4 regions of the Gordonia sp. AC31 genome follow, and region 1 is predicted to be linked to each of the others. Evidence: predicted binding sites of a transcription regulator. Region 1 holds the regulator's gene; each other region holds the start of a gene.

Region 1 (7,344 bases):
GCGATGAACGCGCCGTCGCTGAGGGTGCCGCCGTCGTCGAGGTTCGTGTTGGCGACCTCGTAGCCGGCGAGCAGGAAGCCGAGCGCGATGAGCAGTCCGCCCGCCGCGACGAACGGGATCATGTAGCTCACACCGGTCATGAGTGCCTGGCGTGTACGGCCGGCGAGACCGATGCCCGACTTCGACGAGTCGGCCGCGTCCGCGTCCGCGCCGTCGCCGGTGACGCGCGCCGCGTTCGGGTCGCGCCCCGCCGCGACCGCCTCGGCGATCATGGCGTCGGGTTCGTTGATGGCGCGCTTCACCCCGGATGCGATGACGGGTTTGCCGCGGAACCGGTTGCGATCCTTGACCCCGACGTCCGTGGCGAAGATGACGGCGTCGGCCGAGGCGATCACGTCCGGATCGAAGGCCGTGGTCGCCGAGGACCCCTGGGTCTCCACCGCGAACTCGACGCCGGCCCGCTCGGCGGCGTACTTCAGGGCGTCGGCCGCCATGTAGGTGTGGGCGATGCCGGTCGGGCACGCGGTGATCGCGACGATGCGCGGCTTGGCCGGTCCCGGGTCCGGGGTCCGGTCCGAGTCCGGGTGGGCCGGCGCACCTTCGGGTTTCGTGGTCGACGGGGCAGGGGTGGACGGGGTGGCGGTCGGCGCGGCGGTGCTCGCGGCCGGCGGCGCGGGGTCGATGGCCTCGTTGACCAATTCGATGACCCGCTCCTCGTTCTCGGCCGCGCGGAGCGAGGCCACGAAGTCGGGCCGGACGAGTGAGCGGGCCAGCGAGCTGAGGAGCTTCATGTGCGCACTGGCACCCCCCTCGGGCGCGGCGATGAGGAAGACCAGGTCGGCCGGCCCGTCCGGTGCGCCGAAGTCGACCTTGCGGGACAGCCGCGCCATGGCGAGACTGGCCGCGGTCACCGACGCGGTACGGGCGTGCGGGATGGCGATGCCGCCGGGAAGTCCGGTGGCGGACTTGGCTTCTCGGTCCAGTGCGGCCCGCGCGAGGTCGGCGGGATCGGTGGTCCGGCCGGCCGCGGCGAGGGCGTCGGCGAGCGTGGTGATGACGGCGGCGGGATCGCCGCCGGCGTCGACGTCGAGACTCACCGTCTGCGCGGTGATGATCTGCTCGGTCATGGGATGTCCTTCGGTGGAAAGAGTGGGGTCGGTGCTGGGTGGGTCGATGGTGGATGGAGTCGGTGCTGGATGGGTGCGGTGTTGGATGGATGTGGAGACTCGCCGGGACGGTGCCGTCAGGTCATGCGCGCGGCTCCCGACAGTTCGGTCACCCGCACGCCGGGGAGGTCGAGGTGGTCGGGCGTGGGGGCCTGGGTGCCGGCGAGCGATGCGGCCGCCGCGCCGTACGCCACGGCCGACCGGAGGCAGTCGGCGGGCGCGGCCCCGGTGCTCTGCGCGATGAGGTAGCCGGCCAGTGACGAGTCGCCGGCGCCGACGGTGCTGCGCGGGACGATCGGCGGCGGGGTCGCCGACCACACGCCGGATGCGGTGACCAACACGGCCCCGACGGCGCCGAGGGTGGCGAGGACGTTGCCCCCGATCTGTTCGGCGATGGTCGCAGCGGCGTCGATGACCGGTCCGAGATCGTTGCGCGCGAGTGCTTCTCGGAGCTGTCCGGGGTCGGCGCCGGTCAGTTCGGCGAGCTCGTCCTCGTTGGGCTTGATCAGGTCGACGCGACCGGTGACGCTGGCACGGAGGGGAGCGCCCGAGGTGTCCACCGCGACCCGGCAGCCGGCGAGGACGAGGTCGTCGGCGATCGAGCGGTACCAGTCGTCGGGGACGCCGGGAGGCAGCGACCCGCAGAGGGTGACCCACTGCGCGGAGCCGGCGTGCTCACGGATCAGCCCGACGAGCGCCTCGCGGTCCGGGCCCGTCAAGGTGACGCCCGGTGCGTTGATCTTGGTGGTCGTCCCGTCGGATTCGGCGATGGTGATGTTGGACCGGACCTCGCCGTCGACCGGCACGGCGTCGTAGGGGAGTGCGAGGTCGTCGAGTGCGGCCCGCAGCGGGTCGCCCGGCCGCGCCGGGAGCAGTGCGCGGGTGGCCAGGCCCGCGGCCGCGACGACCCGGGCCACGTTGACGCCCTTGCCGCCCGGCTCGGTGCGGACCACGCCGGCGCGCTGCACCTCGCCGCGGGCGAGCGGTGCGCCGAGTTCGAGGGTGCGGTCGAGACTCGGGTTGGCGGTGACGGTGACGATCATGCGATCACGACCTCGACGCCACGCGCGGACAGGGCCGCCGAATAGGCCGGGTCGATCCCGGAGTCGGTGATGAGGACGTCGACGTCGTCGAGTCCGGCGAAGGAGGTGAGGTCCTCGCGGTCCATCTTCGAGCTGTCGGCAAGGACCACGACCCGTTGCGCGGCTGCGACCATCGCCGCCTTGACCGCGGCCTCGTCGGGGTCGGGTGTCGACAACCCGTGGGCCTCGCTCAGGCCGTTCGTCCCGATGAAGGCGGTGGTCACGCGCAGTCGGCGAAGCGCGTCCACGGTGTCGACGCCCACGGTCGCCTGGGTGAGACCGCGTACGCGTCCGCCGAGGGCATGGAGACCGTCGGGATGGGTTCCCGCGAGCAGGCCGGCGATGGGCAGGCTGTTGGTGAACAGGGTGAGCCTCCGATCGGGAGCGGTCGCCTCGGCCGCGCGGTAGGTGGTGGTGCCGGCGTCGAAGAGCACCGAGCCGCCGTCGGGCGGCAGGAACCGGATGGCCGCCCGGCCGATCGCGGTCTTCTGCTCGATCTGGCTCGACTCCCGTTCGTCGATCCCGAGCTCGCCGAGGGTGCGCATGATCTCGGCGCGCACGGCGCCGCCGTGGACCCGCTGGAGATGTCCGGCGCGTTCCAGTACCGCGAGATCGCGTCGGACGGTCTCGCTGGTGACGTCGAATTTCTCGGCGAGCGCGGCCACGGATGCCCGCCCCGCGAGTCGCACCTCGTCGACGATCGCCTGTTGTCTCTCCTCGGCGTACACACCGCTCCGATCTCCGGTTTCGACCAACCCGCTTGTTGAGGCGTGTGGGATTGGATGTTGTAGTAATTGTGTTTACGCCTGTTTGTGTTGACAAGTCAAGCACTTTTTGTAACGGTGGTCACATCGGTAGTCGAGTGAGAGGCAAGACGATGGCGCAGATCCTGACGGGAACCCCGGTGGTCGGCGGGTTGGCCCACGGTCCCGCGCTGTGGCCGGGCGAGCGACCCGACCACTCGCCGGAGAAGCTCGGCGTCGGTGTGGAGATCGCCGAGGAACGGCGCGCCGACGAGGTCACGCGCTTCGCCACCGCGGCCGGCGCCGTCGCCGCGCGGCTGCGCACGCGCGCGTCGCAGAACACCGGGGTGACGGCCGAGGTGCTCGCCGCGACGGCGGGCCTGGCCGAGGACCGCGGCTGGATCGGTGCCGCGACCGCGCTCATCGGCAAGGGCGCCCCCGCCGAGGCCGCTGCCGTCGCGGCCACCGAACAGTTCGCGGCGGTGTTCACCAAGCTCGGCGGACTGATGGCCGAGCGGGTCACCGATCTCAACGACGTGCGCGACCGGGTCCTCGCCGAACTGCTCGGCCTACCCGAACCTGGTGTGCCCACTCCGGAGGTGCCGTCGGTCCTGCTCGCCGACGACCTCGCGCCCGCCGACACCGCGGGCCTCGACCCCACGAGCACCATCGCCCTCGTCACCCGCCTCGGCGGACCGACCAGCCACACCGCGATCATCGCGCGCCAGCTGGGGATCCCGTGCGTGGTGGCGGTGGCCGACCTGGACGAGATCGAGCCCGGCACAACCGTTCTCGTCGACGGCAGCACCGGGCGGATCGAGGTGGAGCCCGATGCGGAGGCGGCCCGGGCTCGCGTCGACGAGGATCGGCGGCATGCCGCACTCGTCGCCGGCTGGACCGGTCCGGGGCAGACCGCCGACGGGGTGGCCGTGGCGGTGCTCGCCAACGTCGCCGACGGATCGTCGGCACGCGCCGCGGCCGGGTACCCCGTCGAGGGCGTCGGGCTCTTCCGCACCGAACTCGCGTTCCTCGAGCGTGCCGACGAACCGTCGGTGGACGAGCAGGCCGCGATCTACCGGGAGGTGCTCGATGCGTTCGACGGGCAGAAGGTGGTCATCCGCACCCTCGACGCCGGGTCCGACAAACCGCTCCGGTTCGTGACCCATCCCGACGAATCGAACCCAGCGCTCGGCGTGCGGGGCGATCGGATCGCGCTGGCGCACCCCGAGATCCGCGCGCATCAGCTCGACGCGATCGCGCAGGCCGCGTCGGGGTCGGCCGTCGCGCCGTGGGTCATGGCGCCGATGATCGCCTCGCCGGCGGAGGCGCGCACCTTCGCCGCCGAGGTCCGCGGCCGTGGTCTGGTCGCCGGGGTGATGATCGAGGTGCCCGCGGCGGCGATCCTGGCCGAAGCCGTCCTCGCCGAGGTGGACTTCGTATCCATCGGCACCAACGATCTGACCCAGTACACGATGGCGGCCGATCGGATGTCGGCCGATCTCGCCGGACTGACCGACCCGTGGCAACCGGCCGTGTTGAGCCTCATCGCGGGTGTCGCGGCAGCGGGTGCACGTCAGGGAAAGCCGGTCGGGGTGTGCGGCGAGGCCGCCGCCGATCCGAACCTCGCCTGCGTGCTCGTCGGTCTCGGGGTCACCTCGCTGTCCAGCGCGCCGGCTGCTGCCGCGGCCGTGGGGGCCCGGCTCGGCGAGGTGTCCGCACCGGACTGCCGGGCCGCCGCCGAGGCTGCCCTGGCCACCTCGGATCCCGCCGCGGCGCGCGAGGCTGCCGCGGCGGTGCTCGACGGTTCGGTCGGTGGAGAGGTCAGACTCGCCGCATCACGGTGACGACCTTGCCGAGGATGACGGCATCGTTGCCCGGGATCGGATCGAACAGTTCGTTGTGCGGCATGAGCCAGACGTTCGGGCCCTGACGCTTGAAGGTCTTCACGGTGGCCTCGCCGTCGATCATGGCCGCGACGATGTCGCCGTTGTCGGCGACGTTCTGCTGCCGGACCACGACCCAGTCGCCGTCGCAGATCGCGGCGTCGATCATCGACTCGCCGACGACGCGCAACAGGAAGAGCGATCCCTCGCCGACGAGCTCACGGGGCAGTGGGAAGACGTCCTCGACGGCCTCCTCGGCCAGGATCGGACCGCCGGCCGCGATACGGCCGAGAACCGGCACGAAGGTCGGCTCGGGAAGCTGGCCGGCCGTCGGGGTGTCCGGCGACGGGGTGTCACTCGGGGCGATGTTGACCGCACGGGGACGGTTCGCGTCGCGCTTGAGCAGCCCCTTGCGTTCCAGCGTCCGCAACTGATGGGCCACCGACGACGTCGAGGCCAGGCCGACCTCGTCGCCGATCTCCCGGATGCTCGGCGGATAACCGCGCTCGCGCACCGAGCGGCGGATCACCTCCAGGACCCCGGCCTGTCGCGGGGTGAGTGAGGCCTCGGCGGCGGCGGCGTCGAACGGGGCCTCGTCGTCGGCGCCCCGCGCTCGGCCGCGCCTATCGCCGGTGTCACTCATGTTCGGTTCCTCTCGTCTTCGGAACGTGCTGGTAGATGGCTTGCGCCGGGTCCGAGCCTAGCGGAGTGCGACCGGCACCTCAAACATTTGTTCGATGTGTCGCGAGACTTTGTCGGGACGTCGTGCTACAAATTCGAACATCAGTGCATCGAACATCTGATCGATGTTCGAACACCGACCGCCACACCCCGCACGATCCAGACACCAGAACACCGGAGGGCACCATGCGCACCGCCACTCTCGTCGCTCCCGTCCGCACCGACCGTCCCGACGCTGTCCGGCCCCCCACCGACCGCGCCGATCGGGTCCGGACGCGCGCCCCGCTGTCCGACGGCGGCCGCCCGGTAGACAACCGGCCGGCCGGCACCCGACCGCGGGGTGCGTCGCCGGTGACCCCGCGGGTGGGCGGTACCCACTGTGGCTCTTCGGTCGGGGTGCGCGGGCGTGGCCCGGTCGGACCCGACGCGGCGGTGTTCCGTCGCCGCCGCCGCACCGCGGTCGCGCTCCTCGCCGGCGTCGGGCTGGCGTTCGTCGTGTGGGTGTTCGGTGTCGTGGGCCAGAACTACTCGGACTCGCTGACCCCGTCCGCCGTGAGTGCCGAGGTCGTCCACGTGCGCTCGGGGGACTCGCTCAGCTCGATCGCCGGCCGGGTGGCACCCGAGATGCCGCGCGAGGTCGTGATCGACGAGATCGTCGCGATGAACGATCTGGGGTCGAGCGCGCTGCAGGTGGGCCAGCCCCTGCTCACCCCCCGGTACCGCTGAGGCCGGGCGGTATCCTCGATGTCACAGGGGCCGGCCGACAAGCGGCGGGGCGCACGCTTCGGGTGCGTTCCAGCGTCCCGCGACCTGCGTGAGGACACGATGCGCTGCCCCTTCTGCAAGAACGACGACACCAAGGTCATCGACTCGCGTGTCGCAGATGAAGGGCAGGCCATCCGCCGCCGTCGCTCCTGTGTGGAGTGCGGTCGCCGGTTCTCGACCGTGGAGAGCGCCGTGCTCGCGGTGGTCAAACGCAACGGCGTGACCGAACCGTTCAGCCGGGAGAAGGTCATGCGCGGCGTGCGGCGAGCCTGTCAGGGCCGCCACGTCGCCGAGGACGCGCTCGCGCAACTCGCCCAGCAGGTCGAGGACACGGTGCGCGCCAGTGGATCGGCCGAGATCCCCAGCAACGAGGTCGGACTCGCCATCCTGGGTCCGCTCCGCGATCTCGACGAGGTGGCGTATCTGCGCTTCGCCTCGGTGTACCGGTCGTTCGACTCGGTGGAGGACTTCCAGCGCGAGATCGACGACCTGAAGGCGGCATCGGGTACCGGGAGCGCGCTCGCCGAACCCGTGTCAGCCGAGTCGGTCCAGAGCTCGTAGGACCCGTTTCTCCGACACCGGGAACGCGGTACCGAGACGCTGGGCGAACAGCCCCACGCGCAACTCCTCGACGAGCCACTGCGCTTCGTCGTCGACCACCGCCCGCCGGTGCTCGGGTACCTGTTCGATGCGCTGGGCCCACCGTTCGACGGCGCGATCGACGGCGGCCACCCCGGCCTGGTCGCGTGCCGCGGACGCGGGTAGTGCCTCCAGACGTGCTTGCGCGCCGTCGAGATAGCGCGGCAGATTCTCCAGGTGGCGTCGCGCGGTGGCCGCCACGAATCCATCGAACACGAGGTGGGCGACCTGTTCGGCGACGTCGTCGGCAGCCAGCGAACCGGCGTGCCGGTCGATCGCCGCCCGCAGCGGGGCCATCCGTTCGAGGGCCGCGACGGCCAGCGAGAAGTAGTCCGGTGCGGCCGCGGCGACCCGTGGCCGGATCTGTTCGAGCAGCGCCGAGAAG
Region 2 (7,344 bases), on a different contig from region 1:
CCGGCATCATCACGACCCTGTACCTGACGCGGATCGTCACCGGGTCGATCGCCGACACGCCGGTCACCGCTCTCGATGAGATCCAGGTGGCGCAACGCAATTCGGCGCGTTCCATCGGTTTCACCGTTCTGTACAGCCTGATGTTCATCCCGTACGCGGTGCTGGTCGTCCTCAGCTTCGACGACCAGGTGTCCGGCCAGGCGGTCTACGGATCGGCCATCCTGCTCATCACGCTCGTCCTGGCCGCGATCTGCGTACCGACCATGCTCACCGCCTGGTGGATGGCGGATCCGGACCCCGAGGATCTCGAAGCACTGCCATCGGATACGACAACCATTCCCAGTGAGGAGAGTGCGCAATGACCGCACCACTGATCGTCGACGGGCTCCACAAACGGTATGGAGACCTCATCGCGCTGCGCGACATGACCTTTTCCGTCGACCCGGGTGAGATCTTCGGGTTCGTCGGCAGCAACGGCGCCGGCAAGTCCACCACCATGCGCATAATCCTCGGCGTGCTGGCCGCCGATGCCGGAGAGGTTCGCCTCGGCACCCAGCCGATCGACCTCGATCTGCGTCGTCGAATCGGGTACATGCCCGAGGAGCGAGGCCTGTACCCCAAGATGAAAGTCGGCGAACAGCTGACCTTTCTCGCACGGCTGCACGGGATGTCGGCGGCCGAGGCGCAGGACTCCGTCAAGCGGTGGACCGACCGCCTCGGCGTGGGCGCCCGCCACGACGACAACGTCGCCGACCTGAGCCTCGGCAACCAGCAGCGGGTCCAGCTCGCCGCCGCCCTGGTCCACGATCCCAGCGTCCTGGTACTCGACGAGCCCTTCTCCGGCCTGGACCCCGTCGCGGTCGACGTGATGAGCGACGTGCTCAAAGAGAAGGCAGCCGAGGGCATCCCGGTGATCTTCTCCTCGCACCAACTCGACCTCGTCCAGCGGCTCTGCAACCGTGTCGGCATCATCGCGCGCGGTGAGATGCGCGCCCTCGGCACGGTCGACGACCTGCGTGCACGCGAGGGCATCACCCTCGAGATCACCGGGCCGCGTGCCGATGTCGCGTGGGCCGACTCCCTGCCCGGTGTCCGCGGCGTCGACTACGGCGAGACGACCCGCCTGCTGATCGACCCGGATATCGCCGACGATCAGCTGATCCTGGCGACCGCCCTCCGGAACGGGCCGGTGCACCGGTTCGCGACCTCGACCCCGTCCCTGACCGACCTGTTCCGAGAGGTGGTTTCCGCATGACCACGCTACCCGACACCCCGGTGGCAACCACCGGTTCCGATCCGAGAGCATCTGCCGCACAGGCGATCCGACTCGTCGCCGGCCGCGAGATCACCACGCGCGCCAAGACCAAGTCCTTCGTCGTCAGTACCGCGCTGCTGATGATCGTGATCGTCGCCGGGTCCATCATCATCAACCTGTTCTCCGGCGGCGACGACGTCGAGAAGGTCGCCGTCGTGGGTCAGCCGGCCGCCGTCACCGAATCCATCGTCTCCATCGGTGAGGCCTCCGGCACGACGATCGCCACCGAGCCGGCCGACACCGTCGAACAGGCACGCGATCGGGTCAACAGCGGCGACGTGAAGGCCGCGCTGGTGCCCGGAGAGACGCCGGGATCGTATGTGATCATCACCAAGGACAGCCTCGAACCGGCTGTGGAGGGCCCGATCCGCACCGCGGTGTCGCAGGCGAATCTCTCTGCGGCACTGGCCGAACGCGGTGTCGATTCCGCCACCCTGCCGACCGTGGACATCTCGGTCTCGCAGACCGAACCGGACAACCCCGACGAGGGACAGCGCCTGCTCATCGCGATGGTCGGGGTGGTGCTGCTCGTCACCGCGATCATGATGGGCGGCACGATGGTCGCCGTCGGCGTCGTCGAGGAGAAGACGTCGCGCGTCGTGGAACTGCTCCTGGCGACCATCAAGCCGCTGCATCTGCTGTGGGGCAAGATCATCGGCATCGGTGTGGTCGCCCTCGGGCAGGTGGTGCTGCTCGGTGCCACCGCGCTGATCGCGGGCACCGCGACCGGAATCCTCACCCTTCCGGGCGCCGCCATCGGGATGTTCGCGGCGGTGATCGCCTGGTTCCTCCTCGGCTTCCTGTTCTTCTCCTCGCTCTACGCGGCAACCGGGGCCATCGTCTCCCGGCAGGAGGAGCTGAACTCGTCGTCCGCGCCGCTGACATTCCTCGCGGTCGCGGTGCTGTACTCCGGCATCTTCGGTGTGCAGGCAATGGATTCGACGTTGATCGAGGTGCTCAGCTGGATACCGCCGTTCAGCGCGGCACTCATGCCGATGCGCATCGCGACCGGTGACACCGATGCCGTCCAGATCATCGTCACCTTCGGCCTGATGGGCGCCGCGTGCGCGGCCGCCACCTGGATCGCCGCGCGGATCTACCAGCGGTCCATCCTGCGCACCGGCTCGCGGATCGGCTGGGGCGAGGTACTCAAGCTCGCCCGCTGAGCCTGAGGAGCGAGCTTGCGAGCGTCACCCTCCGATCCCTGAGGAGCGAGCTTGCGAGCGTCACCCTCCGATCCCTGAGGAGCGAGCTTGCGAGCGTCACCCTCCGATCCCTGAGGAGCGAGCTTGCGAGCGTCACGAAGGGTCCTGTTGCGATGCGTGACAGGACCCTTCGCCGCGCCCTCCGCTGGTCGAGCCGATACCCCCCCTGCGCTGGTTGAGCCGGCAACGAGCCGCTAGGCGAGTCGCCCCCCGCTGGTTGAGCCGGCAACGAGCCGCTAGGCGAGTCGCCCACCCCCGCTGGTTGAGCCGGCAACGAGCCGCTAGGCGAGTCGCCGTGTCGAAACCACTCGGCGACCCGACGATCTCAGCCATCGACAACCCGGGCGGCACCATACCGCAACGCCCAGAATCTATTTCGTCGACAACGATGTCACTCCTGTGGAGACTCATCCGGAATTGTCGGTGGTCGGGTTTACATTGTTTTTCAACGGATCACCTGGTCGCAGCGGGTGGGTGGACAGGCGTCGGGGGGCGTGGTGAAGGCGTGGATCGATCTACCGGGCGAGTTCGTCGCCGGGGTCGATCCTGCCCACGCCGCCGAGTCCGACATGGTCATGTTGATGGCCGGCCTCGACGCCACCCGGCGCGGCGAGTCCTACCTCGCCTGGCACCAGTATCAGACGATCGCAGCGATGACCGACCGCCTGATCACCACCAGCGCGTCCGGGTTCGTGATGGACGGCCATGCCGATTGCGCGGCCCGCATCGCCCGCCAGGCCGGGGTGTCGCGACGGCATGCCGAAACCCTGATCGATGAGGCGATCGCGCTGCGGGATCGGCTCCCCGAGGTTGCCGACACCCTGCGTGACGGGGTCCTGTCGCAGTGGCAGATCCGGTTGGTCATCTCCCGCACCGAACTGATCCCTACCGATGACCCGATCACCCCCGCGTTGGATGCCGAGATCGCCGACACTGTGCGTCGCCGAACAGGTGTGTGGGATCGGGCGCGCCTGCGGGACATGGTCGACCGCCTCGTGTTCCGCCACGACCCCGACGCGGTACGCCAACGCCGCCAAGACGCGATGGATCAACGTGGGGTGTGGACCCACGAACTGCCCGACGGCACCGCCGAACTCACCGCCGTGATGTCGGCGGAAAACGTGCGGATCTCGGCCAAAGCCGTCGCCATCCTCGCCGACACGGTCTGCAAGCGGGATGCCCGCACCCAGGGGATACGACGATCCGATGCGATGTTCGCGCTGTTGACCCGCACCAGCTTCGACTGCCAGTGCGACGATGAACAGCCGTGCACTGCCGACATCCCGGACCCACAGAGCGTCCTCGACGCGGTCCGCGCCGAGATCGTGATCCACGTGGTCACCGATGCCGCCACCCTGGCCGGGGCACCCGGGGTCGGGTTCCTCGACGAACACGGCATCATCAGCGACGAACACGTCCGTGACCTCGCCGCCCGCCCGGACGCCACCCTGACCCCGGTCACCCCCGCCCGCACCCAACCCACCTACGTCGCCCCCAGCACCAACGACGATGACCAGCGGCGGAGCGCGCAACGCCCGGCACCAGCCGACGACACCCGAGCCGACAGCGAGAATCATTCCACCGCAACGCACTTCGGCGACTCGACCGATGCCACCGCCGCATCGGTCGCAGTGGTCTACCCGGCGACCCATCCCGGCAACGGGTACCGGCCCACCACGTCGTGCGCCGATTTCGTGCGGGTGCGGGACGGGTATTGCACCGAACCCGGCTGTACTCGTTCAGCGTTCGCGTGCGATCTCGACCACGTCACCGAGTACGACCACACCGACCCCGCCCGCGGTGGGGCGACGTCGAGTGAGAACCTCAACGCCAAATGCCGTCCCGGTCACCTGATGAAGACCCACGGGGACTGGGTTGATGTGCAGTACCGCGACGACGACGGCCGCCTGGTCACCGACTACGAGACCCCCGAAGGGGTCACCCTGCCCGGGGATGCCGAAACGCTGGAAGACACCTTCCCGAACCTGCGGCGGATCCGGTTCGAGCAAGCCGCCCAAGCCCCACCCACACCACACGTCATCACCTCCGACGACAACCCGGAGCGCACGCACAGCCGACTGGACGCCAAACTGGCCCGCCGGCGACAAGAACGCGCCCGAAACAAGAAACGACGCGAGGCCGAACTCGAAGCCGACCGTCGCGACTTCCTCGAGAACCCGCCACCATTCTGACGGACTTGTCCTCTGAGGTCAGCTAGATCTGGCCGAAACGCCGGAGCGCTTCCTCACGCTCGGCCTTGTGATCGACCATCGGCTCGGGATAGTCGTCGGCGTCGACGTCACCGACCCAGCGTCGGATGTACTCGCCGTCGGGATCGAACTTTTTGGCCTGCGCCTCGGGGTTGAACACCCGGAAGTACGGCGCCGCATCGGTTCCCGTACCGGCGGCCCACTGCCAGCCGTGGTTGTTCGACGCCATGTCACCGTCGATGAGCTGCTCGAGGAACCATTCCGCTCCCCACCACCACGGCAGGTGCAGGTCCTTGACGAGGAAGGACGCGGTCACCATGCGCACCCGATTGTGCATGTACCCGGTCTCCGCGAGCTGACGCATCCCGGCGTCGACGAGCGGAAAACCGGTACGCCCTGCCTTCCACGCGTCGAAACGCTCGTAGGCCTTCTTGTCGGTGTCGAGGTCGATGCCGTCGAACTGTCGATTCCAGTTGTGCCACAAGCTATGTGGCCAGTGGAACAGCACGTCGGCGTAGAAGTCGCGGAAGGCGAGTTCGCGTAGATACGCTTGCGGCCCCTTGCCCTTGCCGAGATCGGCGGCCATCGTGCGGGGATGGATGTTGCCGTATTTGAGATACGCCGACATCCGGCTGGTGCTGTCACCCGCGGGATCGTTGCGGCCGGAGTCGTAGTCGGCGAGACCGTTGTCGACGTACTCGGCCCACCGCTCGAGCGCCGCGTCTTCACCGGCGGGCAACGACAAACCGGTCGGCGACTTCGGTACCTTGATGCGCCCGGTCTTCGTCAGGTCCGACGGGTCGACGATCTTCTTCGCAGGCACCGACGAGTCGGCGGGCGCACGCCAGCCGTGGTCACGCCACCGCTTGAAGTACGGGGTGAACACCTTGTACGGCTCCCCGTCGTCTTTGGTGACGCGACCGGGTGAGACGAGGTACGGCGACCCGGTCGCCACGAGCTCGATGTCGCCGAGCGCGTCGGCGACGGCCTCGTCGCGTCGGCGGCCGAACGGGGCGAAGTCCTCGGAGATGTGCACCCGTTCGGCGTCGACCGCCCGGGCCAGCTTCGGGATCTCGACCTCGGGTCGGCCCCGCACGACCAGCAGCTTGCCGTCGAGCTTGTCGTCCAGTTCCCGCAGGGAGTCGAACAGGAACGCGAGCCGCCGCTCGCCCGCGGACTTCTCCAGCCGCGGGTCCACCACAAAGCACACGAGGACCGACGAATCGGTCCTCGAGGCGGCCGCGGCGAGCGGCGGGAGGTCACTCAGGCGTAGATCGCGCCTGAGCCAGACCAGTTCGGTGGCGGACGTCAGCCCACTCCGAGCAGGTCGATGACGAACACGAGGGTCCGTCCCGAGAGACGGTGTCCGGCACCGGCGGAGCCGTAGGCCAGCTCGGGCGGAACCGTCAGCTGGCGGCGTCCGCCGACCTTCATCCCGGGGATGCCCTCCTGCCAGCCCGGGATCAACCGGTCCAGCGGGAAGTTGGCCGACTGGCCGCGATCCCACGACGAATCGAACTCTTCGCCCGTCTCGTAGTCGACCCCGACGTAGTGGACGTCGACGATGCCGCCGCGAGCGGCTTCCTCGCCCTCGCCGACGATGAGGTCGGAGATGGTGAGGTCGGCCGGCGGGGGTCCCGCCTGGAACTCGACCACTGGCTTCTCGGTGCTGGTCACTGGACTCTCCTTTGAGTCGGGTGTTCGGCGGTCAGGCGGTGCGTCGGAACGGTCGCTCAGCGATCGCCCATCTGCACGTAGTCGCGTTCGGTGTAGCCGGTGTAGAGCTGACGCGGACGGCCGATCTTGGTGGTCGGGTCCTCGTGCATCTCGCGCCAGTGCGCGATCCATCCCGGCAGGCGTCCCAGCGCGAACAGCACGGTGAACATGCGCGTCGGGAAGCCCATCGCACGGTAGATGACACCGGTGTAGAAATCCACGTTCGGGTACAGCTTGCGCTCGATGAAGTAGTCGTCGTTGAGGGCGACCTCTTCGAGACCCTTGGCGATGTCGAGCAGGTCGTCCTGCACGCCAAGCGATTCCAGGATCGTGTCGGCGGTCTTCTTCACGATGGCGGCGCGCGGGTCGTAGTTCTTGTAGACGCGGTGACCGAAGCCCATCAGCTTGACGCCGGCCTCCTTGTTCTTCACCCGCTTCATGAAGTCCTTGGTGTCGCCACCGTCGGCCCGGATGTCGTCGAGCATCTCGAGCACGGCCTGGTTGGCGCCGCCGTGCAGCGGGCCCCAGAGCGCGTTGATGCCGCCGGAGATCGACGTGAACAGGTTGGCCTGCGACGAGCCCACCAGGCGGACGGTCGAGGTGGAACAGTTCTGCTCGTGATCGGCATGCAGGATGAACAGCATGTCGAGGGCCTTGGCGACCTCGGGGTTGACCTCGTAGGGCTCCGCGGGGAAGCCGAAGGTCATCCGCAGGAAGTTCTCGACGAGGCTCAGCGAGTTGTCGGGATACAGGAACGGCTGTCCCGCCGACTTCTTGTACGCATACGCCGCGATGGTCGGCAGCTTCGCGAGGAGGCGGATCGTCGACAGCTCGACCTGCTCGTCGTCCTTGGGATCGAGCGAGTCCTGGTAGTAGGCCGACAGCGCGTTGACCGCAC
Region 3 (7,344 bases), on a different contig from region 1:
GTGATCGGCGCGCTGATCGTGTGGCACATGATCGGGCCCAACACCTCCGACGACGGTTACCTCCTGACCATGTCGAGGGTGGCTCAGGACAGCGACTACACCGCGAACTACTTCCGCTGGTACGGCGCACCCGAGGCACCGTTCGGCTGGTACTACCAGGTCTTCGGACTGCTCAGCCACGTCTCCGTGGCCAGTCCGTGGATGCGTCTGCCCGCACTGCTGTGCGGAATCCTGGTGTGGCTCATCGTGAGTCACGAAGTTCTTCCCCGCCTGGGACGTGCCGCACTGACCCGCCCGATGGTCGCCTGGACGGCGGCGTTCGCGTTCCTCGCGTGCTGGTTCCCCTTCAACAACGGCCTACGGCCCGAACCGATCATCTGCCTGGGCGCCCTGCTGACCTGGTGTTCGGTCGAACGGGCCATCGCCACCGGTCGCATGCTGCCGGCCGCCGTCGCGTGCCTGATCGGAGCGTTCAGCATCGCCGCCGGCCCGACGGGCCTGCTCGCGGTGGCGGCACTGATCGCCGGCGCACGCCCGATGATCATGGCGCTCATCAAGCGAGCCCGCGTCGTCGCCGAACTGTCCTCCGCTGACACCGGATCCGCAGGATCGGCATCCGGCGATCCCGAGACCGCCGACCGCGATCGCAAACGCTCGCTGCGATGGTCGTTCGTGGCGCTCATCGCGCCTATCCTCGCCGCCGGAACCTTCGTCGTCTTCGTCGTGTTCTCGAACCTGACCCTGCGGTCGTTCGTCGAGGCATCGAGCATGAAGTCGGCGCTCGGGCCGTCGATGAGCTGGTACAACGAGATCGGTCGCTACTCGGCGCTCTTCGCCTTCTCTGCCGACGGTTCCATCGCCCGTCGGTTCGCGGTACTGGCCATGATCCTGGGCTTGGTCGTCTCAGCGGCAGTGCTGGTCCGCAAGAACCGCATCCCCGGCACCGCCATCGGCCCGACCCGCCGCATCGTCGCGATCACCTTCGCATCGCTGGTGTTCCTCATGTTCACGCCCACCAAGTGGACGCACCACTTCGGCGTCTTTGCCGGAATCGCGGCCGCCCTCGCCGCGATCGCGGCCATCGCCGCCAGCCAGCAATCCATGCACTCGAGGCGAAACCGCACCCTGTTCTGCGCGCTCGTCCTATTCATCGGCGGTCTCGCCTTCACCGCGCCGAACTCGTACTACTACTACTCCGCGTGGGGCATGCCGTGGGGCGTCGAGCAGGTCAAGATCGGCGGCATCATGCTCGGCAGCGTGCTGCTCTACGCCGCGCTCGCCCTGCTGTTGGTCGCGCTGTGGTTCCACTTCCGTGAGCCGTTCACCGGGACCGATCCGCACGTCGAGGAATCCACCGGCGCCGACGCCGCGCATCAGCGGTGGTACCGACGACTGGTCGCCTCGATGGCGGCCGCCCCGCTGGCCTATCTGGCGATGGCGGTGGTCGTCTTCCAGATCGTCACCGCGATCTTCGCCGGAATCCACCAGAGCTCGTCGTACTCGGTACCCCGGTCCAACTTCGCCGCCGTCGCCGGCAACCCGTGCGGGATGGCCGACAAGGTCTGGGTGGAGTCCGACCCCGACCGCGACATGCTCCGCCCGGTCGACCCGACGCTGCCCAACCCTCTCGGCGGACCGCCGCCCGCACCGGGCAGCGCGCCGTCCACCTCGGGATTCTTCCCCAACGGTGTGCCGACAGCACTCGAGTCGACGGCCAGCGAGGGGTCGCTGGGTGTCCTGTCCGGCGACGTCTGGCAGTCCCCCGACATCGTCAACTCCAACCCCGGCGGTACCGGCGGCGGCGAGATCGCCGAACCCGGGATCAACGGCAGTACCGCGGCGCTCCCGTTCTTCCTCGATCCCGCCTCGACGCCGGTCATGGGCAGCTACTCCAAGCTCGACCAGGTCCCGGCCCGCCTCACCTCCGGGTGGTACGCGCTGCCGCCGGATTGGCGGGACCGCCCGCTGCTCACGATGTCGGTGGCCGGTGAGTACGACAATCCGAACGTGATGCTCGAGTACACCGCGGACCCGATCGGTCCCGACACCCGCGATGCCGACCTCGAGGCCGCCGGCGACACCGAACTCATCGACCCGGGCCCGCGCCCGTCGTGGCGCAACCTGCGCTACAACACCGACGAGCTGCCGTCCGACACCACCGCCGTGCGGATCGTCGCGACCGACGACAACCTCGCCGAGGACCGGTTCATCGTGCTCACCCCGCCACGGATCCCGCAGATGGACACCCTGCAGGACGTGGTCGGCAGCACCGATCCGGTCCACATCGACTGGACTTCGGGCCTGGCGTTCCCGTGCCAGCGCCCGTTCACCCACGACGTCGGGGTCGCGGAGATCCCGAAGTGGCGCATCAAGCCGGGCTCAGACCTGGCAGCCGCGGTGTCGGCGTGGCAGAACCGCTTCGGCGGCGGCCCCCTCGGCTGGCTCGAGGTCTCCCAGCAGGCGACGGCGGTGCCGACCTATCTGATGGCCGACATCGGACGCGACTGGGGCGCCCTCGAACGCTACGAGCCATACGGCGACGTCGACACGCTCGCCGAGATCGAGACCGGCACCGCCACCCGCAGCGGACTGTGGAGTCCCGCGCCGTTGCGGCACTGACGGTTAGGCGGCCCGGTCGCCGCGGTGGTAGTCGGCGAGGCGATCTGCTTTGCCGTCACCGGTGGTCGGTGAGTATGCGTGCGAGTTCTGCTTCGACCGGGGTCAGCGGTGGGCTGGTGAGGTGCTCCGGCGGTGTTCGCGGATGGACCAGTTCGCGATAAGCGAGTTCGAGACGGAGGCCGCGGTCGCCGTAGCCGACGGCATCGGGGCGCCCGCTGCTCCCTGAGGAGCGCCCGGAGCTTGCGGAGGGCGCGTCACGAAGGGTTGGGCGCGAGTCATCGCCGGACCTGGTGGCAGGTCCGTGGATCTCGTTGCGCACGGTGTTCAGGTGTTCTGCGAACCGCCGGGGTATGTCGGGTCGGCGGTTGAGGCGCTCGGGGTTGGGCGGTGCACCGGGTTCGGCGTTCAACCGCCACAGGCAGCGGCCTTCGTCGGGTCCGGACCGGGCGATGCGGGTGGTGTACTGCCCGGGCTGGTCACCGACCATCCGGTTATGTCGCGGGCAGGCCGGGGCGAGGTCGTCGATGTCGGTGAGACCGCCCTTGGCCCAATCCCTGTGGGCGTGATGCATGTCGACCTGGGTGGCGGGCTGATCACACCCGGGTGCCGAGCACACTTCCCCGTCGGGGCGGGCGAAAGAGACGAGGCGCTGTTCGCGGGTGGCCAGACGTCTGCCGCGCCCGAAGTGCAGCGGCACAGTGGTGGCGTCTTTGAAGATCGCCAACCACGGCTGGACGTCACCGGCCATCGCGATCAAGTCCCGGATGGGCAGCAGGGTTCCGGTGGCGGTGGTCGCGAGTCCGGCTTCGCGGACGAGGTCGCCGAGGTCGGCTTTGATGATCAGTTGGACGGGCAGGCCGCGGTGCGAGGTGCCGAGTGCGCCGTCGGCGAAACCTGCGGCGAGTGCAGCGTCGAGCGCGTCGTGATTGGACTGGGCGAGGGTGCGGCCGTCGCGGTCGGCTGCGGTGGCCAGGGCGTCGGGGTCGGCGGCACCGGCCGGCCCGCTGGGCGAGGCGGGGTCGTCGGGGTTGTTGAGTCCGGGTTTGCCCCACACGGCGAACATCATGGTGAGTCGGGCGGCGAGTGCGGGTGTCAGGGTGCCGGAGATCTTGGCGGTGCCATCGGCGCGTTGCCGACCGATCCACAGGCCGCGGCGTCGTTTCTGGTCGGTGTCGTCGGTCAGGGTGCCGTCGGGGTCGAGGTGGGCGAGCAGGCGGGCACCGAGTTGGGTGATCTCAGCGGGGGTGTGGTCGGTGGCGATCTCGGCCATCTGCCGCTCAGCGGCGACCTTGATGTCGTGGTCGACGGCGACCGGGATGCGGTCGAGGACATCCAATGCGGCCTGCACGTGCGCGGTGCCGACCGCGCCGTGTGCGAACGCTTCGGCGAGGCAGGGGTATTCGGGTGGGAGGACCTCGCCGCCGAGGCTGGTCCGGTGGGCGGTGGCGTCCATCTGCTTACGGCGGCGCATCGGGTTCGACACTCGTAGCTGGTGCGTCATGTACTGCATGAGGGTGCGGCAGCCGGCCTTGCGGGGCAGGTCGCGAGCGACGGCCTGATCGATCTGCCGGTCACCGGCAACGGTCAGACGAGCGATGGCGCGTTCGGTCTCCGCGGCCACCTCAGCGAGTTCGGCATCGGTACACGGCGACAGATCCACGGTCTGCAACTTGTCGAGGGTGCGGTGGAGATCGGCCACCAACTCGACCACACGAGGCGAAGGCGCGTCGGTGCCGACGACCTGCTGGGAATCGAACATGACGGTCACCTCCCCCGAGAACCCGTGCTGCGAATGTACGTTCGACTGTACACGAAAGAAGGGTAAACGGCAGCTCGAAATACGTTGTCCAACAGAATCTTTGCTGCGCGGAGTTGCCACCTTAAATTGTCGGTGGTTGCTGGTAGTGTCCGCCCGCGGGCGAGAACTGTCTTTGCAGTGCGGAACCCTTCGTGACGCGCCCTCCGCAAGCTCCGGACGCTCCTCAGGGAGCAGGGGGTTGACGCGCCCTCCGCAAGCTCCGGCCGCCCCTCAGCAGCTGTGGCCTGACGGCCGTCGTGGACTGCGAAAGAACTGTTGTGCTCGGAGCGGGCCCACTTACTGCTCCCAGAGGGAGACCGGAGCCTGCGGAGGCCGTCACCAACCTCCAGAGCCGCGGGGTGGGCCCTAGGTACCCCGGGGGACGTCGCTTACGATGAGGCACCGTGCCTGTGACAGCCCCGACCTCGCCTGAGGATTCCGCCGAACCGTCCTCGTCGGGGCCGGAATCGTCGGGGCACGGGACCAGGATTTCCGCGGGCACCGCCCGGTGGATCGCGATCGTGGCGGGGATCGCCGGCATCGTGCTGTGTGCCCTCACCCCGCTGCTGCCGGTCAAGGCCGTCGACGCCGGTTTCGAGTGGCCGGCCGGGCAGGATCTGAACGCCGACACGTCGTCGGTGATGGCGCCGCTCATCGCGCAGACCCCGCAGACCCTCGACGCCCGCATTCCGTGCGCGACGCTGGCGTCGGCACCGGACGGCGTGGTCCTCGCCACGATGCCGACCAATGCACCACGCTCGAAGTCGTCGTCGCTGTGGGTCACCGCCACCGACGCCGCGATCACCGTGACCTTCCGGAACAGTCTCGCCGCGACCGCCTCCCGCGCCGACCTGAGCCGATGTTCGGACTTGCGCATCTTCTCCGCCCCCACCGGCCCGGGTGCGCAGTTCGTCGGGCTCGGCGAGTCGACGACCCTGCCGCCGGACCGCCGCCCGCAGGTCGACGGCATCTTCAGCAACCTCAGCCCGGAACAGGCACGCGACGCCGCTGGTAACGGCCTGCGCGTGCAGGTGGCCATCGACAACCGGTACGAGTCGTCCCCGTCGATCCTCAAGATCATCGTGATGGTGCTCGCCGCGCTGTCGGTACTCGTCGCCGTCGTCGCGCTCGGGCTGCTCGACCGCATCGGCGGGTACCACCGGCGGATCGGCGCGCGCACCCGCTCGTGGTGGCATTCACTGAAACCCCGGGCCAGCGACTTGGTCGTCACCGCGATCCTGCTGGTTTGGAGCGTCCTCGGGGCCGGTTCGCCCGACGACGGTTACATCCTCAACATGGGCCGTACCGCCGACGGTTTCGGCTACCTCGCCAACTACTACCGCTTCTACGGCATCCCCGAAGCACCGTTCGACTGGTACTACAGCTTCCTTGCGGCGTGGTCGTCGGTCTCGCCGTCCGTGCTGTGGATGCACATCCCGCAACTCGTCGCCGGACTCGTGTCGTGGTTCGTCCTGAGCCGGGTGCTGCTGCCACGCCTCGGCCCCGCGGTACGGCGCAGTTCGTGGGCCATCTGGGCGGGCGCCCTGACGTTCACCGCGTTCTGGTTGCCGTTCTGCAGCGGCTTGCGCAGCGAGGGGATCATCGTCCTCGGTTCGCTACTGACCTGGTGGGCAGCGGAATACGCCATCGCGACCCGGCGGCTCCTGCCCGCGGCACTGGCCGCCCTAGTCGCGGGCTTCACCCTGGCGCTCGCCCCGCACGGCGTCGTCGGCGTGGCCATCCTGCTGGTGGCGGCCCGCTCACTGCTGCACATCCTCATCGACCGACGGAACCGGATGGACGGATCCCGCTGGGCGGCAACGCTCGCCCTCCTCGCGCCGATCGCCGCCGCCGGCATGGTGGTGCTCATCGTGGTGTTCCGCGATCAGACCCTGGCCACCGTCCTCGAAGCGATCAAGCTGCGCTACTCGGTCGGGCCGGTCATCTCCTGGCATCAGGAGTTCCTGCGGTACTACTTCATCTCGGTCGTCACCGACGACGGCGCCCTCACCCGTCGCGTACCGCTGCTCCTGCTGCTCGCCGGCCTGTTCGTCACGGTCGCGGTCATGTTGCGGCGCACGAGGATTCGCGGAGTCGACCCGGGACCCGTCTGGCGTCTCATCGGCGCCGTCGGGGTCACCCTCCTCCTGTTCGCGTTCACGCCGACCAAGTGGACCATCCAGTTCGGCGTGCTCGCCGGGCTGGCGGCGGCGATCGCGGCGGCGGCCACCGTCGCCGTGGCCCAGTCGGCGGCGCGTTCGGCGCGAAACCTGACGGTCTTCGTCTCCGGACTGTTGTTCGCGATGGCCGCCGCGATGGCCGGTTACAACTCGTGGCCGTTCCTCTACGAATACGGCATCTCCTGGTTCGATCGCGCCCCCGTCATCGCCGGCTACCAGGCGTCGACGCTGTTCCTCATCCTCGCCGTGATCGCGGCCGCGGTCGCGGTCTGGCAACACCTGCGGCTGGACTACGTGACCAATCGCGGTCTCGCACATGCCGACACCGGGCCCGGCGAGACCCGAGCCGATCGCCGACGGCTCTTTCTCGCCTCCTCACCACTGGCGGTGATCGCCGGTCTGCTGGTGATCGTGGAGTTACTGCTGTTCGCCAAAGCCGCGGTGACCCGGTACCCGGCGTCGACCGCACTCGCCGAGAACCTGAACACGCTGCGCGGCAACAGCTGTGGCCTCGCCGACGATGTCCTCGTCGAACTCGATCCCAACGCCGGCATGCTCACCCCGGCCGGCGGCGCCACCACGACGCAGGCGCTGCGCGGCGAGAACCCGGTCGGGTTCTCCCCGAACGGGATTCCCGACGACCTCCAGCCCGAGCCGGGTAGCCAGCGCCCCGGACAGATGAACGTGTCGGCGAGTATGGCCCGCCCGTTCGCGATCACCGGCGGGCTGGGCGCCGGGACCACCGGC
Region 4 (7,344 bases), on a different contig from region 1:
ATCCGATCGTTGTTCGATCGACAGTAGCTCGCTACGGCATATCGTCAACCGAGTTCGGTTAGCTGTGTCCTCGCGCCTAAGGGGAGATAGAAAGAGCGTATTGACTACTCTACTTGTCTGACTGTTGCTCGCCACCAGACGAATTCGCTCATCGGTGTCTGGTGGCGATGCCGCCGCAAAACCGGGATATCCCCATTCCATCGACTGCCCTTCAAAGGCAAGTTCGAATGACTCGGTGTACGCGCGAACAAATGTCCCGTCGGCACTGGCGAGGTTCAGCACATTCGTCGGAATCCAGCGGAACGACATATCCAAGTCAGGCGGTAGACCTTTTCCATGGCGGGCCGACGAACTGCTCGTTGGTTGCTCGGAAGGCGACGGTGTCACACCACAACCAGCAACAAGCAGTGCCGCAACAAGCATCGCCGCGACGGTGACAGCCGGGAGCCACTCCGGCGATCGTCCGACGCCGCCTCTAACGCTTGTAAGCATCTTCCAAGTTTTCGTTGTGGCGATCAGCGAAAAGACTGATGTCGACTTTCATCTTTTGTTGGATGAACGAAGCAGCTTCGCTCTCGTCAGTGACGTTCGCCATCACACCGGTGCGCTTCATCTCGGCGAAATCAGCGTCTTTGTTCCCCATGAACAGATCCCGAAAGCCAGGGTCATCGGCGAGTTCCGGGTGGGTCTCGAAGTATCCCGTGAGGATCTGCACGTACTTCGCGTTGGGATTGATCCCGTCGTCGAACATGTCGTTGCGTAGCTGCTGGATCTCTGGGTCGGTCTTGATCGTGTCCGGATCGGTCGGTAACCCGGACAGATCCAGCTTCACCTGTGGCGCCGCGGTGTCGATGAGCACTTTGACAGCTGGATCTAGACCCGGGACGGCCGTGAGAAGCGCTTTGGCGCTGTCGAACATGGCGCCGGCGACCGCCGCGTCGTGGGCGGCCAGGTGCCTGCCGTCGATTTTTGTTTCCTCGATGTGCGCGTCCAATCCGCCGATCATTGCTCCTTCGAGGCGTCCGGTGACTTCACCGAGCCCGTAGTCGTGCGGGTTCTTTCCGAACTCCTGTTGCATCACATCGACCTGCAAGGCGGTCAAGGAGTTGACGATTCTCCCAGCGGCGGCATCCGAATTCAGTACTTCGAAGGTCGACTTCAAGTCGCTTTCGTCAATTTTCGATACACCGTGCGTATGAAACAGCTCTGGATCTGCGCCTGCCAGGACAGCAGTATGTGAGCCGATCGCCGAGGCCAGCGAGCGAGTGAGCTCAGGGTTGAGTTCACCCAAGGCCATCTTCCGATCTCCGATGTCGATCAGCGCATCTTTGTTGTCGCCGAAGTACTGCGCGAGCGCCGTCGAGATGTTGCCGGCTCGTTCGCTTTCGAGCACTGCCTCCGGGGAGCTGCCTTCAGGGGCGTAGGCAGCACCCGGCATCCAGTCGAACAGCTTGTTGATCCCGTCAGCATGCTTACCCGCGCCGTCTGTCCAGTCGAAGGTCAGGAGGTGTTTGAGCGCTTCCGTGTCCTTGAATGATCGGTCGTTGCCGTCGAGGTCGAACGTCTTCGGCATCGAGTTGTCAGACGGATTGCCGGTTGCCGACATTACCGCGTCGTGGACAGCGATATGGTCCGACCCTGCAACTCCGAGCATTCGGTTCAACAGGGATTCCACGGACGAGTCGGCTATGGTGCCGTCCTGCTTCGAGACGAGACGCTCATTCTCGTCGCCCGCCGCGATTTCACCGGCGCGCGCGATGAGAGCCCTGTCGACATCGCTGCCCAGCTGAACAGATTGCAACCCGTACGAGGCGAGACCCGAGTCCTCTGACCGGTGTTCCAAGACGTCCATGAGGTCGTTGAAGTCGTCAACAGAGCCGAGCCGGGTGACCTCGATCATCCGGCTACCGTCTACGCCAGACGGATCGTTGGAGATGCTCGCCTTCGACGCTGCCGGACCGCTCAGAAGGTCCCGTATCGGCGCCGGGAGTTGGTTCAATCCTCCTGCCACGACTGGCGAATTTGTTCCCAAGACCTCGGCGATCGAATTCGAATCGGTCTGTCTGGTCCGCAAGTTCGGGTTCCCCAACAGATAGACGCCGTCGCCGAGACCTCGTTTCAGGTTCTCTCGCTCTGCGCCGATGTATCTGTCGCCGAACGACTTCAGGGCATCAAGAGATAGCGGCTGTCCTTCGGGTCCACCACCCCAACTCGGTGTGTAGATCGCTTTCAGGTAATCGAACTGCTCCTTCGAAATCTCCGCGAAGTCCCCTCGGGCCAACGCGGCCCGCTGTTCCGCGGTCAGGCTGGTGGCTCGGAAGAACCGATCCCGCTGCTCCTTCGTGGCACTACCACTCATGATGGCCTGGACATCGATGCTCGCCTGGCCCGGCGAGTAGCTCGACGCGAGTGGCGCATTACCTTCGGCATCGCCAAAGGCTGCCGCGAGAACTCTCGCCCCGTTGCGATCGTCCTCGCCCATCTGATCGGCCAGGGATTGCAACAAGAGGGTCGCCGTCTTGGCCTCCTCCGCCCGGGCGGCCTGAGCGTCGAGAATCGAGCGCTCGGTCGCACTTCCCGCCTCCACGCCCGTGAGCTCGGCCGCATAGTCTCGGGTGTCTCGTACCGTCCAATCGTCGCCGACGCTGAACTCGTCCCGTTCCAGTCCGAGCGCTCGGATCAGCGCGGTGGTGCGATTCGGACTGATTGCAGATGACGTATCCCGCAGGACAGTGGCGGCGCGGGTGAGGTCGGACCCCAGTTTGTTGATCTCGGTCCGATCGGAGTCGGTGCGAGTCTCGCAACCGCGTTGGGAGTCCCCCACCCACCCTTTGGAGTCACCCGCTTTCATCGGCGCTTCGGCCATCCTCTGGGTGAGATCCCTCAGGTCATCCACGGCCGCGTCGAGCGCAGTCGCGACCGCATCCAAAGACATCAGGTCCCAGCCGTTGACGACGGAACGCGACGGACGCGACATCAAAACTCGCTGATGGCACGGAAGCCGCTGGCCAGGGACTCCTCGGTATAAGCGACGTCGCCGGCGGCCTGGTAGCAGGTCTGCGACACCTGGTCCATCCTCGCCGCCGCGCGGCCCAGCAGTGAGCGGACGGTGTCGTCTTTCCCGGCGCACGCCGCACCGATGGCCGATGCCGGCATCGCCCCCGACGCATCGTCGAAGGCGGACTTTCCGGTCCACAGAGCCCGTGTCTCCGACGAGCATCGAGCGAGCGCATCGCCCACGCCGGTGATGACACCCAGCTCCTCGACACCGAACCGCTCAGCCATACAAACCCCCGAGTTTGCACCGACAACGACGTGGCGGACCGCCACGACGAACAACCTAGTACAGCATCACCGGACTGCGCGTTCGCCATCCACAATCACGACGCCGCGAGTATCTGGATCAGGCTGGTTTCGACGCCGCTGCGTCCTGGCGGTTGATGCCCGATAGCGGGTGGAGCGACACTGCGGTGTCGTCGCGCGGTCGGGGTGATCACGTCGATGACACGGACGCCGTCCACCATCTTCACGTCGTAGAACCAACCGCGGGCCTCCTTGGCGCGGTTGTGCAGGACGCAGGTTCCATCAGCGTTGACCGCGCTCGTCGGGCCGTGGCGCCGATGCGGTGTGGCGTGGTCGATCTCGACGATCGGTGCACCGCAGTAGGGAGTCCGGCACCGTTGGTCACGCATCCGGATGAACTGGGCGAGAGCGGTTGGGAAAGCTCGTGCCCGTGACTCCATCGCCACCAGCGCGCCATCGGACGGTCTCGCGTACAACTTCCGCATCGTCGAGGCGGTCTCCCCCTCGGGCGACACCGAATCGGCCACCAGCAGCCGCGCGACCGTCGCCGGGATCGGTCCGTATCCGTGGACGTCGGCGGCCGAATCGTCTAGGCCGAACAAGGACCGGTCGGACAGAACGACATTGAGCGCGATCGGTGTCGGCTCTGCGACAGCGCGTCCGGTGACACGTTCGACCAGGGTGTCGGTCATGACCTGTGCATGATTTCGGTCGTCCTGTCCGACCACTGAGTCGGCGTGCTTCTTCAACGCGGCGTACACCGCGATCCCGTCCGCCATCGGCAGCAGCACCGACAGTTGCGTCATCAGATCCGGCGCGGGTCGCACGCTGACGCGGCGGTCCTTCTCGGCCTTCGATTTACGTGCCACCACCGCTTCGGAATTCAGCTCGTACGCGTGGCGCTTGGCCGATGCCTCGATCTCGCGGTCGGACACCCCCACCAGCGCTGCGGGATCGGCGCAGATCCGGCGGTCGATCTCCTCACGCGCTTCACGTGTCAGATAAGCGGTTTCGCGTACCAGGATCGTGGCCCGCCACTCGGTGAGCACACCGGAAGTCAGTGCCGCCATCGTATGGGGCATCTCGTGCGCCAGGGCGCGGGCGAATCCGAGGCACTGGCTTCCCTTTCGGGGCGAGACCTTGCGCGCCAGACCGATCTCGGCGGCGAGTCCGCGACCGCGCCGGCGCTCCGGTACGTTCCGTGCGGCTTCGTCGGCTGCGCGCAACGCGTCGAGATTCGCGGTCTCACGCACCTGGGCCGCCGTGCATGCCGACTTGATCTCCTCGAGAAGAGTGAGCCGATCCACCGACTCCGCCTCCTCGAGACCCACCGGCATTGCCGACAGCCCACCCACGATGGACCGTAGATGCTCGGTAGCCAAGAGGCCAGTTGCGCCCGAAGAGTCCTCGTACATACATTCGATAGTATCTCAAAAGCAGCACTTGGCGATGTACTTTCCACAAGGCCGACGCCAGATTTTCACTTAGCCGTTGAGTTAAGCGATGGGACCTGCAACACTTAGCCTTATGGCACACAGTTCGGTCGCACTCGACGAGATCTTCGGCGCTCTGTCGGATCCGACGCGCCGCGCCGTCGTCGAACGCCTGGGGCGTGGGCCGGCCAGCGTCGGCGAACTCGCCGACCCCTTCCCCATCACCCTGCCGTCGTTCATGAAGCATCTCCGCGTGCTCGAGGACAGCGGGCTCGTCTTGACCAAGAAGGTCGGACGCACGCGGATGTGCACCCTCGACAGGCGCCGTATGCGCCGTCTGTCGACGTGGCTCGAACATCAGCGCACCGTGTGGACCGAACGCACCGACCGTCTCGAAGACTTCGTGACCGACACCGAGGAGACACCATGATCGACCCAGAACTCGACCTGACCCTGCACCGGGTGATCGGTGCTCCGCGACAGCGCATCTGGGAGGCGTGGACCCAGCCGGAGAAATTCGCCAAGTGGTGGACGCCGGCTCCGACCGTCACCCGCGTCGACCGCCTCGAACCCGAACCGGGCGGTGGGCTCGTGACCCGGATGAGCGACGACGGAACCACTTTCGTCCCACACATGGATGCCGTCTTCCTCGTCGTCGATCTCCACGAGCGCCTGGTGTTCACGAATGCCGTCGACAGTTCGTGGCGCCCTGCCGAGCCGGCTCCGGTCCCCATGACCGCCGAGATCTCTCTGGCCGAGCACGCAGACGGAACCGAGTACAGCGTCGTCGTGCGCCATCGGAGTCCGTCCGATCGTGACCGCCATGAGGAGCTCGGGTTCTACGACGGCTGGGGTTCGGTCACCGCTGCGCTCGCCACCCTCGTGCAAAGCAGAACGTCCTGACCCGGAACTAGTCCCGCGTCAACGCCGCCAGGAACATGGCGTCGGTGCCGTGGACATGCGGCCAGAGTTGAACGTGGGGTCCGTCGCCCAACAGGTCCGGGCCGAGCTTGCCCACCGTCACCAACGGGCGGGCGTCGAGTTGGCGCACACCGTCCGTCGACGCCAGGACGTCGGCCACCACCGCCGTCGTCTCGGCCGGGTGCGGCGAACATGTCGAATAGACCACGATGCCACCGGGTTTCACGAGACGCAGCGCTTCGGCGAGGAGCTCCTTCTGCAGGACGACGAGTTCGTCGACGTCGGCATTGGTCCGGCGCCAGCGGGATTCGGGTCGTCGGCGAAGCGAGCCCAGGCCCGAGCACGGAGCGTCGAGCAGGATGCGGTCGCAACCGGGGTCGAGCCCACTCGACCGGGCGTCGGCGACATGGATGCTGACCGGGAGGTCGGAGACGACCTTGCGGATCAGGCCGGCGCGATGCTCGGACACCTCGACCGCATCGAGTCGGGCACCGTCGATCTCGGCGAGCGAACCGATCAATGCGGCCTTCCCGCCGGGGCCGGCGCACATGTCGAGCCACCGCCCACCGTCGTCGGCGACCTCGGCCACGGTCACCGCACGGGCGATCAGCTGACTGCCCTCGTCCTGGACACCCGCGTACCCCTCACGGATCGCGGCGACGTCGCCGGGATCGCCGCCCGGGAGGTACACGCAGTACGGGGAGTAGTCGCCGACCTCGCCCTCGCTGGTGAGAGCGAGTTCTTCGGCGGTGATGAGCCCGGGACGCGCCACGAGGTGGACCGGCGGTCGCTCGTCATCGGCGGCCAGCGCCGCCTGCAGTTGTCCCGCCGAGCCTCCGAGCGCATCTCGGAACACCTCCGCGATCCACCGCGGATGCGCGTACTGGAAGGCGAGGTAGCCGACGAGATCGGCCGCGGGCGAGGGGGCGAGCTCCTCCACCCACATGTCCTCGTCCTTCTGCGACACTTTGCGCAGCACCGCATTCACGAAACCGGATGGTCCCATCCCGTTTTCGGCGCGCACCAGGTCGACCGACGTGGACACCGCCGCGTGCGCACCGACCCTGGTCCGCAACAACTGATAGGTGCCCAGGCGCAGGACGTCGAGAACCGTGCCGTCGATGTCGGCGACCGGCCGTTTCGCGGCGGAGGAGATCACCGCGTCGAGTAGACCCTGGGCCCGCGCGGCCCCGTAGGCCAGCTCGGTGGCGAAGGCAGCGTCTCGTCCCTCGATCTTCCTGTCGCGCAGCATCTTCGGCAGGACGAGGTTGGCATACGCGTCGCGTTCGCGCACCGCGCGGAGCGTGTCGCGGGCGGCCACGCGCGCGGGATCGAGGTCCTTCTGCCGGAACTTGCCGCTCATCCCAGGACCGTCCCGTCGGTCAGGCGCGCGCCACGAGCCCAGTCGGCGGCGGGCATGGGCTTCTTCCCCGGCGGCTGTACGGTGCCGAGTTTCACCGGCTGCGAACCGGTTCCAACGAACACCGCCTTCTTCGTGACGGCGAGTGCACCGGGCGCCAGGCCGCCGTCCCGCACCGCATCGGGCAGACCGGGAGCGTCGGTCGACGCGACCGACACCGGCCCGACCTTGATCCGCGCGTCGTCGAGGCTCGTCCACGGTCCGGGTGCGGGCGTGTAGGCGCGAATCAGGCGATCGATGATGTGTGCCGGCAGTTCCCAGCGGATC

Evidence for each region. Region 1 encodes LexA, which represses DNA repair genes until DNA is damaged. Its sites were predicted from a motif close to CGAACANNTGTTCG; they were not measured.
Region 2: a site for LexA is predicted at 2,971-2,984, ahead of Q9R39_RS09480 (DUF222 domain-containing protein). Genes of this name have one in related genera too.
Region 3: a site for LexA is predicted at 4,409-4,422, ahead of Q9R39_RS12310 (DUF222 domain-containing protein). Genes of this name have one in related genera too.
Region 4: a site for LexA is predicted at 4,712-4,725, ahead of Q9R39_RS17540 (DUF222 domain-containing protein). Genes of this name have one in related genera too.

Annotation. Positions count from the first base shown of each region.
Region 1 is NZ_JAUZVK010000004.1:253,491-260,834, forward strand. It holds gene Q9R39_RS07130 (fructose-specific PTS transporter subunit EIIC) at 1-1,127, opposite strand, end outside; gene Q9R39_RS07135 (1-phosphofructokinase family hexose kinase) at 1,244-2,209, opposite strand; gene Q9R39_RS07140 (DeoR/GlpR family DNA-binding transcription regulator) at 2,206-2,976, opposite strand; gene Q9R39_RS07145 (phosphoenolpyruvate--protein phosphotransferase) at 3,126-4,835, shown strand; gene lexA (transcriptional repressor LexA) at 4,813-5,517, opposite strand; gene Q9R39_RS07155 (LysM peptidoglycan-binding domain-containing protein) at 5,742-6,281, shown strand; gene nrdR (transcriptional regulator NrdR) at 6,381-6,881, shown strand; gene hrpA (ATP-dependent RNA helicase HrpA) at 6,855-7,344, opposite strand, start outside.
Region 2 is NZ_JAUZVK010000006.1:107,226-114,569, reverse strand. It holds gene Q9R39_RS09495 (hypothetical protein) at 1-362, shown strand, start outside; gene Q9R39_RS09490 (ABC transporter ATP-binding protein) at 359-1,255, shown strand; gene Q9R39_RS09485 (ABC transporter permease) at 1,252-2,481, shown strand; gene Q9R39_RS09480 (DUF222 domain-containing protein) at 3,015-4,712, shown strand; gene Q9R39_RS09475 (deoxyribodipyrimidine photo-lyase) at 4,735-6,024, opposite strand; gene Q9R39_RS09470 (FKBP-type peptidyl-prolyl cis-trans isomerase) at 6,039-6,407, opposite strand; gene Q9R39_RS09465 (citrate synthase) at 6,464-7,344, opposite strand, start outside.
Region 3 is NZ_JAUZVK010000008.1:186,872-194,215, forward strand. It holds gene Q9R39_RS12305 (arabinosyltransferase domain-containing protein) at 1-2,619, shown strand, start outside; gene Q9R39_RS12310 (DUF222 domain-containing protein) at 2,675-4,378, opposite strand; gene Q9R39_RS12315 (arabinosyltransferase domain-containing protein) at 4,822-7,344, shown strand, end outside.
Region 4 is NZ_JAUZVK010000015.1:48,432-55,775, reverse strand. It holds gene Q9R39_RS17555 (hypothetical protein) at 1-423, opposite strand, end outside; gene Q9R39_RS17550 (hypothetical protein) at 476-2,977, opposite strand; gene Q9R39_RS17545 (hypothetical protein) at 2,977-3,285, opposite strand; gene Q9R39_RS17540 (DUF222 domain-containing protein) at 3,381-4,640, opposite strand; gene Q9R39_RS17535 (helix-turn-helix transcriptional regulator) at 4,831-5,166, shown strand; gene Q9R39_RS17530 (SRPBCC domain-containing protein) at 5,163-5,639, shown strand; gene Q9R39_RS17525 (RsmB/NOP family class I SAM-dependent RNA methyltransferase) at 5,647-7,020, opposite strand; gene fmt (methionyl-tRNA formyltransferase) at 7,017-7,344, opposite strand, start outside.